Linked DNA regions of Variovorax paradoxus. The protein of the gene in region 1 interacts with the protein of each later gene in a pairwise test. Links are inferred from orthologs where the notes say so. Each region holds a gene or a part of one and is shown on either strand. Other genes may lie near its edges.

Region 1 (3,698 bases):
TCTGCGCCAGCCACAGGCAGATCGACTCGTCGACCACCGTCTTCATGTTGGCGGGCACCACCGGCAGGCGGAAGCTGCGTTCGCCCAGCGTGACGCTGGTGTCGCACTCGGAACGGCTCTCGACGCGGCACTTGCGCGGGAGCAGAAGAATGTTGTCGTAGTCGAAGATTTGCATGGCCAGGCTCCAGAAAGGAATCGTTGAAGGGAACGAAAGAGCGCTTGGTCCGGCCGGTTTTCGCGGTGCGTTCAGCAAAGAAAACGCCCACAAAAAACCGGGCGCAAGAAACTTGGGCCCGGTGATTGATTTTACGCGGTCTTGCGAAGCCGGGTCTTCCGCTTCTTCGTATAACCCGCATACGCAGTGGTTTCTACAATCGCAGGATGTTGTTTAACGATCCCGCGGCTGACGCCCCCTTCCCGAATCCTTCGGACCTGCCGCTGCTCAAGAACCTGAACGCGGAGCAACTGGCAGCGGTCACGTTGCCCGCAGGCAACGCGCTGATCCTCGCGGGTGCCGGCTCCGGCAAGACCCGCGTGCTGACCACCCGCATTGCATGGCTGCTCCAGACGGGCCAGGTGTCGGCCGGCGGCATCCTCGCCGTGACCTTCACGAACAAGGCCGCCAAGGAAATGATGACGCGGCTGACGGCGATCCTGCCCGTCAACGTGCGCGGCATGTGGATCGGCACCTTCCACGGCCTGTGCAACCGCCTGCTGCGCGCGCACTGGAAGCTCGCCAACCTGCCGTCCACCTTCCAGATCCTCGACACGCAAGACCAGCTCTCGGCCATCAAGCGGCTGATGAAGCAGTTCAACGTCGACGACGAGCGCTTCCCCGCCAAGCAGACCCAGTGGTTCATCGCCGGCGCCAAGGAAGACGGCCTGCGCCCCGGCGACATCGAGGTGCGCAGCGACGACGACCGCAAGAAGGTCGAGCTCTACCAGCTCTACGAAGAGCAGTGCCAGCGCGAAGGCGTGGTCGACTTCGGCGAACTCATGCTGCGCAGCTACGAACTGCTGCGCGACAACGCACCGGTGCGCGAGCACTACCAGCGGCGCTTTCGCCACATCCTGATCGACGAGTTCCAGGACACCAACCGCCTGCAGTACGCGTGGATCAAGATGCTCGCTGGCAACACCGTCGGCGGCCAGTTCGAGCCCGGCCGCGACAACAGCGTGATCGCCGTGGGCGACGATGACCAGAGCATCTACGCGTTCCGCGGCGCGCGCGTCGGCAACATGACCGACTTCGTGCGCGAGTTCGACGTGCGCCACCAGATCAAGCTGGAGCAGAACTACCGCAGCTACAGCAACATCCTCGACTCGGCCAACGAGCTCATCAGCCACAACAAGAAGCGCCTGGGCAAGAACCTGCGCACCGACCAGGGGCCCGGCGAGCCGGTGCGTGTGTACGAATCGACCACCGACCTGGCCGAGGCGCAGTGGATGGTCGAGGAAATGCGCCAGCTCGCGCGCGACGGCTTCGACCGCAAGGAGATGGCCGTGCTCTACCGCAGCAATGCGCAGAGCCGGGTGATCGAAACCGCGCTCTTCAATGCGTCGGTGCCCTACCGCGTGTACGGCGGCCTGCGCTTCTTCGAGCGCGCCGAAATCAAGCATGCGCTGGCCTACCTGCGCCTGCTGGAGAACAAGGACGACGACACCAGCTTCCTGCGCGTCGTGAACTTCCCGCCGCGCGGCATCGGCGCGCGCACGCTCGAAACCCTGCAGGACGCGGCCCGCGCGGCCGGCCGTTCGCTGCACGACGCGGTGAGCGTGGTCGGCGGCAAGGCGGGCGCCAACCTCACCGGCTTCGTCGCCAAGATCGACGTGCTGCGCGAGCAGACGCAGGGCGTGAGCCTGCGCGAGATCATCGAGCTGGTGCTCGACCACAGCGGCCTCGTCGAGCACTACAAGGCCGACCGCGAAGGCGCCGACCGCATCGAGAACTTGGACGAACTGGTGAACGCGGCCGAGAGCTTCGTCACGCAGGAAGGCTTTGGCCGCGACGCCGTGGCGCTGCCGGTCGACGAACTGCGCCAGTCGCCCGCCAGTCAGGGCATCGACCTGACGCGCCCGGTGATCGACGAACCTCTCGCGCCCGACGCGGAGACCGGCGAAACGTTGAGCCCGCTGGCCGCGTTCCTCACGCACGCGGCGCTCGAGTCGGGCGACAACCAGGCGCAGGCCGGGCAGGACGCGGTGCAACTGATGACCGTGCACGCCGCCAAGGGCCTGGAGTTCGACTGCGTGTTCATCACCGGCATGGAAGAGGGCTTGTTCCCGCACGAGAACTCGATGAGCGATTTCGAGAGCCTCGAGGAAGAGCGCCGCCTGATGTACGTGGCGATCACCCGCGCCCGCAAGCGCCTGTACCTGAGCCATTCGCAGACGCGCATGCTGCACGGCCAGACCCGCTACAACGTGAAGAGCCGCTTCTTCGAAGAACTGCCGCAGGGTGCGCTCAAGTGGCTCACGCCCAAGAACCAGGGCTTCGGCGGCGGCACGTCGGCCTTCGGCTACGGCGGCGGCTATGGCAGCACGCGCGGCGGGGCAGGGGGCGGTGGCGGCTACGGTGGTGGCAGCAGCTACGGCGGCGGCAGCCGCGACAAGGACACCTTCGCCAGCCCGCCGGTGCCCCCGCAGAAGACGGCGCCTTCGCACGGTTTGCGCTCGGGCATGCAGGTCTTCCACAACAAGTTCGGCGAAGGCACGGTGACGGCCCTCGAAGGCACCGGGGACGACGCGCGTGCGCAGGTCAAGTTCGCGCGGCATGGCGTGAAGTGGCTGGCCTTGTCGGTGGCCAAGCTCACGCCGATCTGAGTTGCTACTAAAACTATAGCTAACAATCCAGACTGCTCGGGGCGCCGTGGCGCCTCGCGCCTTGAACCGCCGTAAACTCCGCACTCGCCAAACAAGGGGAGTCAGGATGTGGTTCATTGGCATCATTGCCGGCCTGTTCATCGGGGCGCTGTTCGAGTCGGTGCCCGTGGCGCTGGTGCTCGCGGTGGTCGGCGCCTTCGTGTTGCCGCAGCTGCTCGGCAAGAAGAAGGAGAAGGCCCCGCCGCATCGCACCGAGGCTGAACGCATTCCGGGCCAGGCCCCCGCCGATTCTGCGACCGTCGACGGCGGCATGATGAAGCTGCAGCGGCGCGTGATGGAGCTCGAACAGCGGGTCGCCACGCTCGAGCGTCGGCTGACGCAGGGCGCAGGCGAGGTGGCGGCGCCAACCGAGTTGCCCGCCGCGCCCGAAGCCATGCCGGCAGAGATCTCACCGCCGCCGGCAAAGCCTGTCGAAGTGGCGCGGCCCCAAGTCGCGGTCGTTCAGGTGCCGGAGCCGTCGCCTAAGCCCGAGCCGGTCGTCGCACCCGTCGTTCCGGTGCCCAAGCCACCGGTCGCCGCGCCCGCGCCGGTGCGCCGTCCACCGCCGCCGCCTTCGGTCCCGCTGCGAGACCGTCTCCCCGCGCCCATCGCCAACCTGATCTTCGGCGGCAACATGCTCGTCAAGCTCGGCGTGCTGATCCTGTTCCTCGGGCTGGCCTTCCTGCTGCGCTACACGGCCGAACGCGTGACCGTGCCGATCGAACTGCGTTATGCGGCGGTGGCGCTGGTCGGCGCCGGGCTGCTGGTGCTGGGATGGCTGCTGCGCAAGAAGCGCGCGGGCTATGCACTGATCCTGCAGGGCGCCGGCATCGGCG
Region 2 (3,595 bases), 2.2 Mb from region 1 along the record:
GCCCCAGGGATTTTCAAGGCCCGAAGCGACGGTCTCGGGGCGCATCTGCGCCAAAGCCTGGGTGCCAAGACTCAGCCCAATGAAGGCTGAAAAAATTCCAAGAAGACGCTTCGGCGCTTTACTCTGCAAGTTCATGTCTTTTCCTATTGGATGACATCATCTTGGAGAGAAATGACGACCGGAACCAGTTTCTACTGCTGTTCACCTCGACGTCGAAGGCCCATTTCGTGACAACCACTTATGGGCCATAAACGTTCACCGTTACATTTTTTCTTTGGCCGAATAGAAAAAATCCAAGTAAATCAATGGTTTACGCGGGCAATCGCTAATTCTGTTTAAATTGACATAACCGCGCGTCATCAATATCCTACGCGCCATGCGTTTTTTCGTCCTACCCGCGTCCCTCCTGCTTGCCGTCGCTGCCCACGCAGCCCCCCAACAGGACCGATCTGACGACGAGATGGCCCGCATGCTTGCAGACAAAGGCCTGATCGGCCAGCTGCAGCAGGTCCGTCAAACAGTCTCCGAACGAACCTCCGACCTGGTGGTTACCGCCATCGGCTTCCTCGGCGTACCCTATCGCCGTGGCGGCAACACGGCGGAAGCAGGCTTCGATTGCAGCGGCTTCGTTCGTGCCATGTACAACCAGACGGTGGGCCACATGCTCCCGCGTCGTGCCGAAGAGCAGGCCGCCGCCACCGAAAAGATCGACCGCGAGCAGCTCAAGCCCGGCGACCTCGTGTTCTTCAACACCATGCGCCGCGCCTTCAGCCATGTCGGCATCTATGTCGGCGAAGGCAAGTTCATCCACTCGCCCCGCTCCGGCGCCCAGGTTCGCGTGGAAGACATGAACGGCAGCTACTGGCAACGCCGCTTCGACGGTGCCCGCCGCGTGCTGGCCGGCCCGACGGACGAAGTGAAGGCGGCAGCCGTCGCGCACAGCGGCAACTGAGCCCGCTCTCCCTTTTCCGGGAATTCAGGACGAAAAAAATCCCGCCGCGGCGGGATTTTTTTTATGGGCGCCTGACAAGCGCCCTTTTTCATCCGGCAATCAGCTCTTGCGGGCCGGCGGCAGGTCGGTGCAGCTGCCGTGCGCCACTTCCGCCGCCATGCCGATGCTTTCGCCCAGCGTCGGGTGCGGGTGGATGGTCTTGCCGATATCGATTTCGTCGGCGCCCATCTCGATGGCCAGCGCGATCTCGCCCAGCATGTCGCCGGCGTGCGTGCCGACGATGCCGCCGCCCAGGATGCGATGCGTCTCGGCGTCGAACAGCAGCTTGGTGAAGCCCTCGTCGCGGCCGTTGGCGATGGCACGGCCCGAGGCCGACCACGGGAAGTGCCCCTTCTTGACCTTGATGCCTTCGGCCTTCGCCTGGTCTTCGGTCAGGCCGACCCACGCCACCTCGGGGTCGGTGTAGGCCACGCTCGGGATCACGCGGGCGTTGAAGGCCGCGCTGGACAGCTCCTTGTCGCCCTTCTGCTCGCCCGCGATGACTTCCGCGGCCACGTGCGCCTCGTGCACCGCCTTGTGCGCCAGCATGGGCTGGCCCACGATGTCGCCGATGGCGAAGATGTGCGACACGTTGGTGCGCATCTGGATGTCGACCGGAATGAAGCCGCGGTCGCTCACCGTGACGCCCGCCTTCTCTGCGCCGATCTTCTTGCCGTTGGGGCTGCGGCCCACTGCCTGCAGCACCAGGTCGTACACCTGCGGTTCCTTCGGTGCGTTTTCGCCCTCGAAGGTGACCTTGATGCCTTCCTTCGTGGCTTCGGCGCCGACCGTCTTGGTCTTGAGCATGATGTTGTCGAAGCGCGGCGCGTTCATCTTCTGCCAGACCTTGACCAGGTCGCGGTCGGCGCCCTGCATCAGGCCGTCGAGCATTTCGACCACGTCCAGGCGCGCACCCAGCGACGAATACACCGTGCCCATCTCGAGGCCGATGATGCCGCCGCCCAGGATCAGCATGCGCTTGGGGTCCGTGCCCATCTCCAGCGCGCCGGTCGAGTCGACCACGCGCGGGTCTTTCGGCATGAAAGGCAGGCTCACGGCCTGCGAGCCCGCAGCGATGATCGCGTTGCGGAACTTCACGGTCTGCTTGCTGCCCGTGGTGTCCCAGCTGGTGCCCGAGGTTTCCTCGACTTCCAGGTGGTACGGGTCGATGAAGTTGCCGACGCCGCGCAGCACCGTCACCTTGCGCATCTTGGCCATGGCCGTGAGGCCGCTGGTGAGCTTGCCCACCACCTTGTTCTTGTGGCCCAGCAGCTTGGCGCGGTCGACCGTCGGGGCCGCGAAGCTCACACCCAGGTCGGCGAAGTGCTTGACCTCGTCCATGACGGACGCCACGTGCAGCAGCGCCTTCGACGGAATGCAGCCGACGTTCAGGCACACGCCGCCGAGGGTGGCGTAGCGCTCGATCAGCACCACCTTCAGGCCGAGGTCGGCGGCGCGGAAGGCGGCCGAGTAGCCGCCGGGGCCGGCGCCGAGCACGACCACGTCGCATTCGACATCGACCTTGCCGCCATAGCTCGACACGGCCACGGCCGCCGAAGCGGGGGCTGGTGCCGGCGCGGCCTTGGGAGCGGGGGCAGCGGCAGGAGCCGGTGCGGCCGCAGCCGGAGCGGGGGCAGCAGCGCCGTCGACTTCCAGCGTCAGCACGACCGAGCCTTCCTTGACCTTGTCGCCCACCTTCACGGCCAGCGCCTTCACCACGCCGGCGGCGGACGACGGGATTTCCATCGAGGCCTTGTCCGATTCGACCGTGATCAGCGACTGCTCGGCCTTGACCGTGTCTCCGACATTGACCAGCACCTCGATCACCGCGACTTCGTCGAAGTCGCCGATGTCGGGCACCTTGATTTGTTGTTCGCTCATTTGGACACTTTCAGTTTGAGTGTGAGAACGTCGACCGGTGGGGCCGAATTGCGATCGAATTCGCAGGCGGCGGCAATGCCTGCCTCCGCCACGTCGCGCGAGCTGCGCGACTTGATGTCATAGGCCGCGTGCATGGCGCCGAGCGCGAAGCTGCGTCCCGAGCCGATGGCCCAGAACTGCTTGAACTCGAACACCTCGCGGTAGCTGTAGATGCCGTAGATGCCGCTCGGGTTGGCCATCAGCATCGTGAACTGGCTCGACTCGTAGGGCTCGTGGTCGTCTTCCTTGGTCTGCATGAAGAACGAGTCCTTCAGCACCGGATGCAGCATCGTGAAGGTGCGGAAGATCTCGTGCTTGCTGCCGAACAGCAGCTTCTCGCGCGGTTGCGCGGCCAGCGCATGCTGCAGCACCAGGAAGTGCGCGGCGGCGCCGGCCATCGCGAACAGGCTGGAGCCCGCCGCGTCCTCGACGGTGAAGATCTTCTGGTTCGTTTCGGCGCGGTGCGAAAGCCGCGTGTCGCCGAAGGTCACCAGAGAATCGGCTGCCATCGTGACCTGGCCGCCCTTGCGGACGGCCACTACGGTGGTCATAGCAGGATACGGCGATAGTCCGCGAGCACTTGCCCCAGGTAGGCGTTGAAACGCGCAGCCAGGGCGCCGTCGATCACGCGGTGGTCGTAAGACAGCGACATCGGCAGCGTCAGGCGCGGCACGAACTGCTTGC

Evidence for each region. The genes of interacting proteins can lie anywhere in the genome.
Region 2: the proteins of L3V85_RS11075 (region 1) and lpdA interact in binary tests that used the Escherichia coli proteins (3 or more experiments, as listed by UniProt). The link is inferred for Variovorax paradoxus from one-to-one orthologs.

The regions. Positions count from the first base shown.
Region 1 is NZ_CP091716.1:2,364,943-2,368,640, forward strand. The notes cover bases 1-3,102. They hold L3V85_RS11075 (UvrD-helicase domain-containing protein), read left to right. Parts: upstream 1-381; coding sequence 382-2,823; downstream 2,824-3,102. Other genes in these bases: L3V85_RS11070 (GMP reductase), read right to left, coding at 1-175; L3V85_RS11080 (DUF2339 domain-containing protein), read left to right, coding at 2,930-3,102. Outside these bases: more of L3V85_RS11080, read left to right, coding at 3,103-3,698. UniProt on the Escherichia coli protein: A helicase with DNA-dependent ATPase activity. Unwinds DNA duplexes with 3'-5' polarity. Translocates on single-stranded DNA with 3'-5' polarity. Initiates unwinding more efficiently from a nicked substrate than double-stranded DNA.
Region 2 is NZ_CP091716.1:4,562,787-4,566,381, forward strand. Bases 463-3,461 are described here. They hold lpdA (dihydrolipoyl dehydrogenase), read right to left. Parts: upstream 2,873-3,461; coding sequence 1,052-2,872; downstream 463-1,051. Other genes in these bases: L3V85_RS21185 (C40 family peptidase), read left to right, coding at 463-952; L3V85_RS21195 (MFS transporter), read right to left, coding at 2,869-3,461; aceF (dihydrolipoyllysine-residue acetyltransferase), read right to left, coding at 3,459-3,461. In the rest of the region: L3V85_RS21180 (PQQ-dependent sugar dehydrogenase), read right to left, coding at 1-45; more of L3V85_RS21185, read left to right, coding at 377-462; more of L3V85_RS21195, read right to left, coding at 3,462-3,462; more of aceF, read right to left, coding at 3,462-3,595. UniProt on the Escherichia coli protein: Lipoamide dehydrogenase is a component of the glycine cleavage system as well as of the alpha-ketoacid dehydrogenase complexes.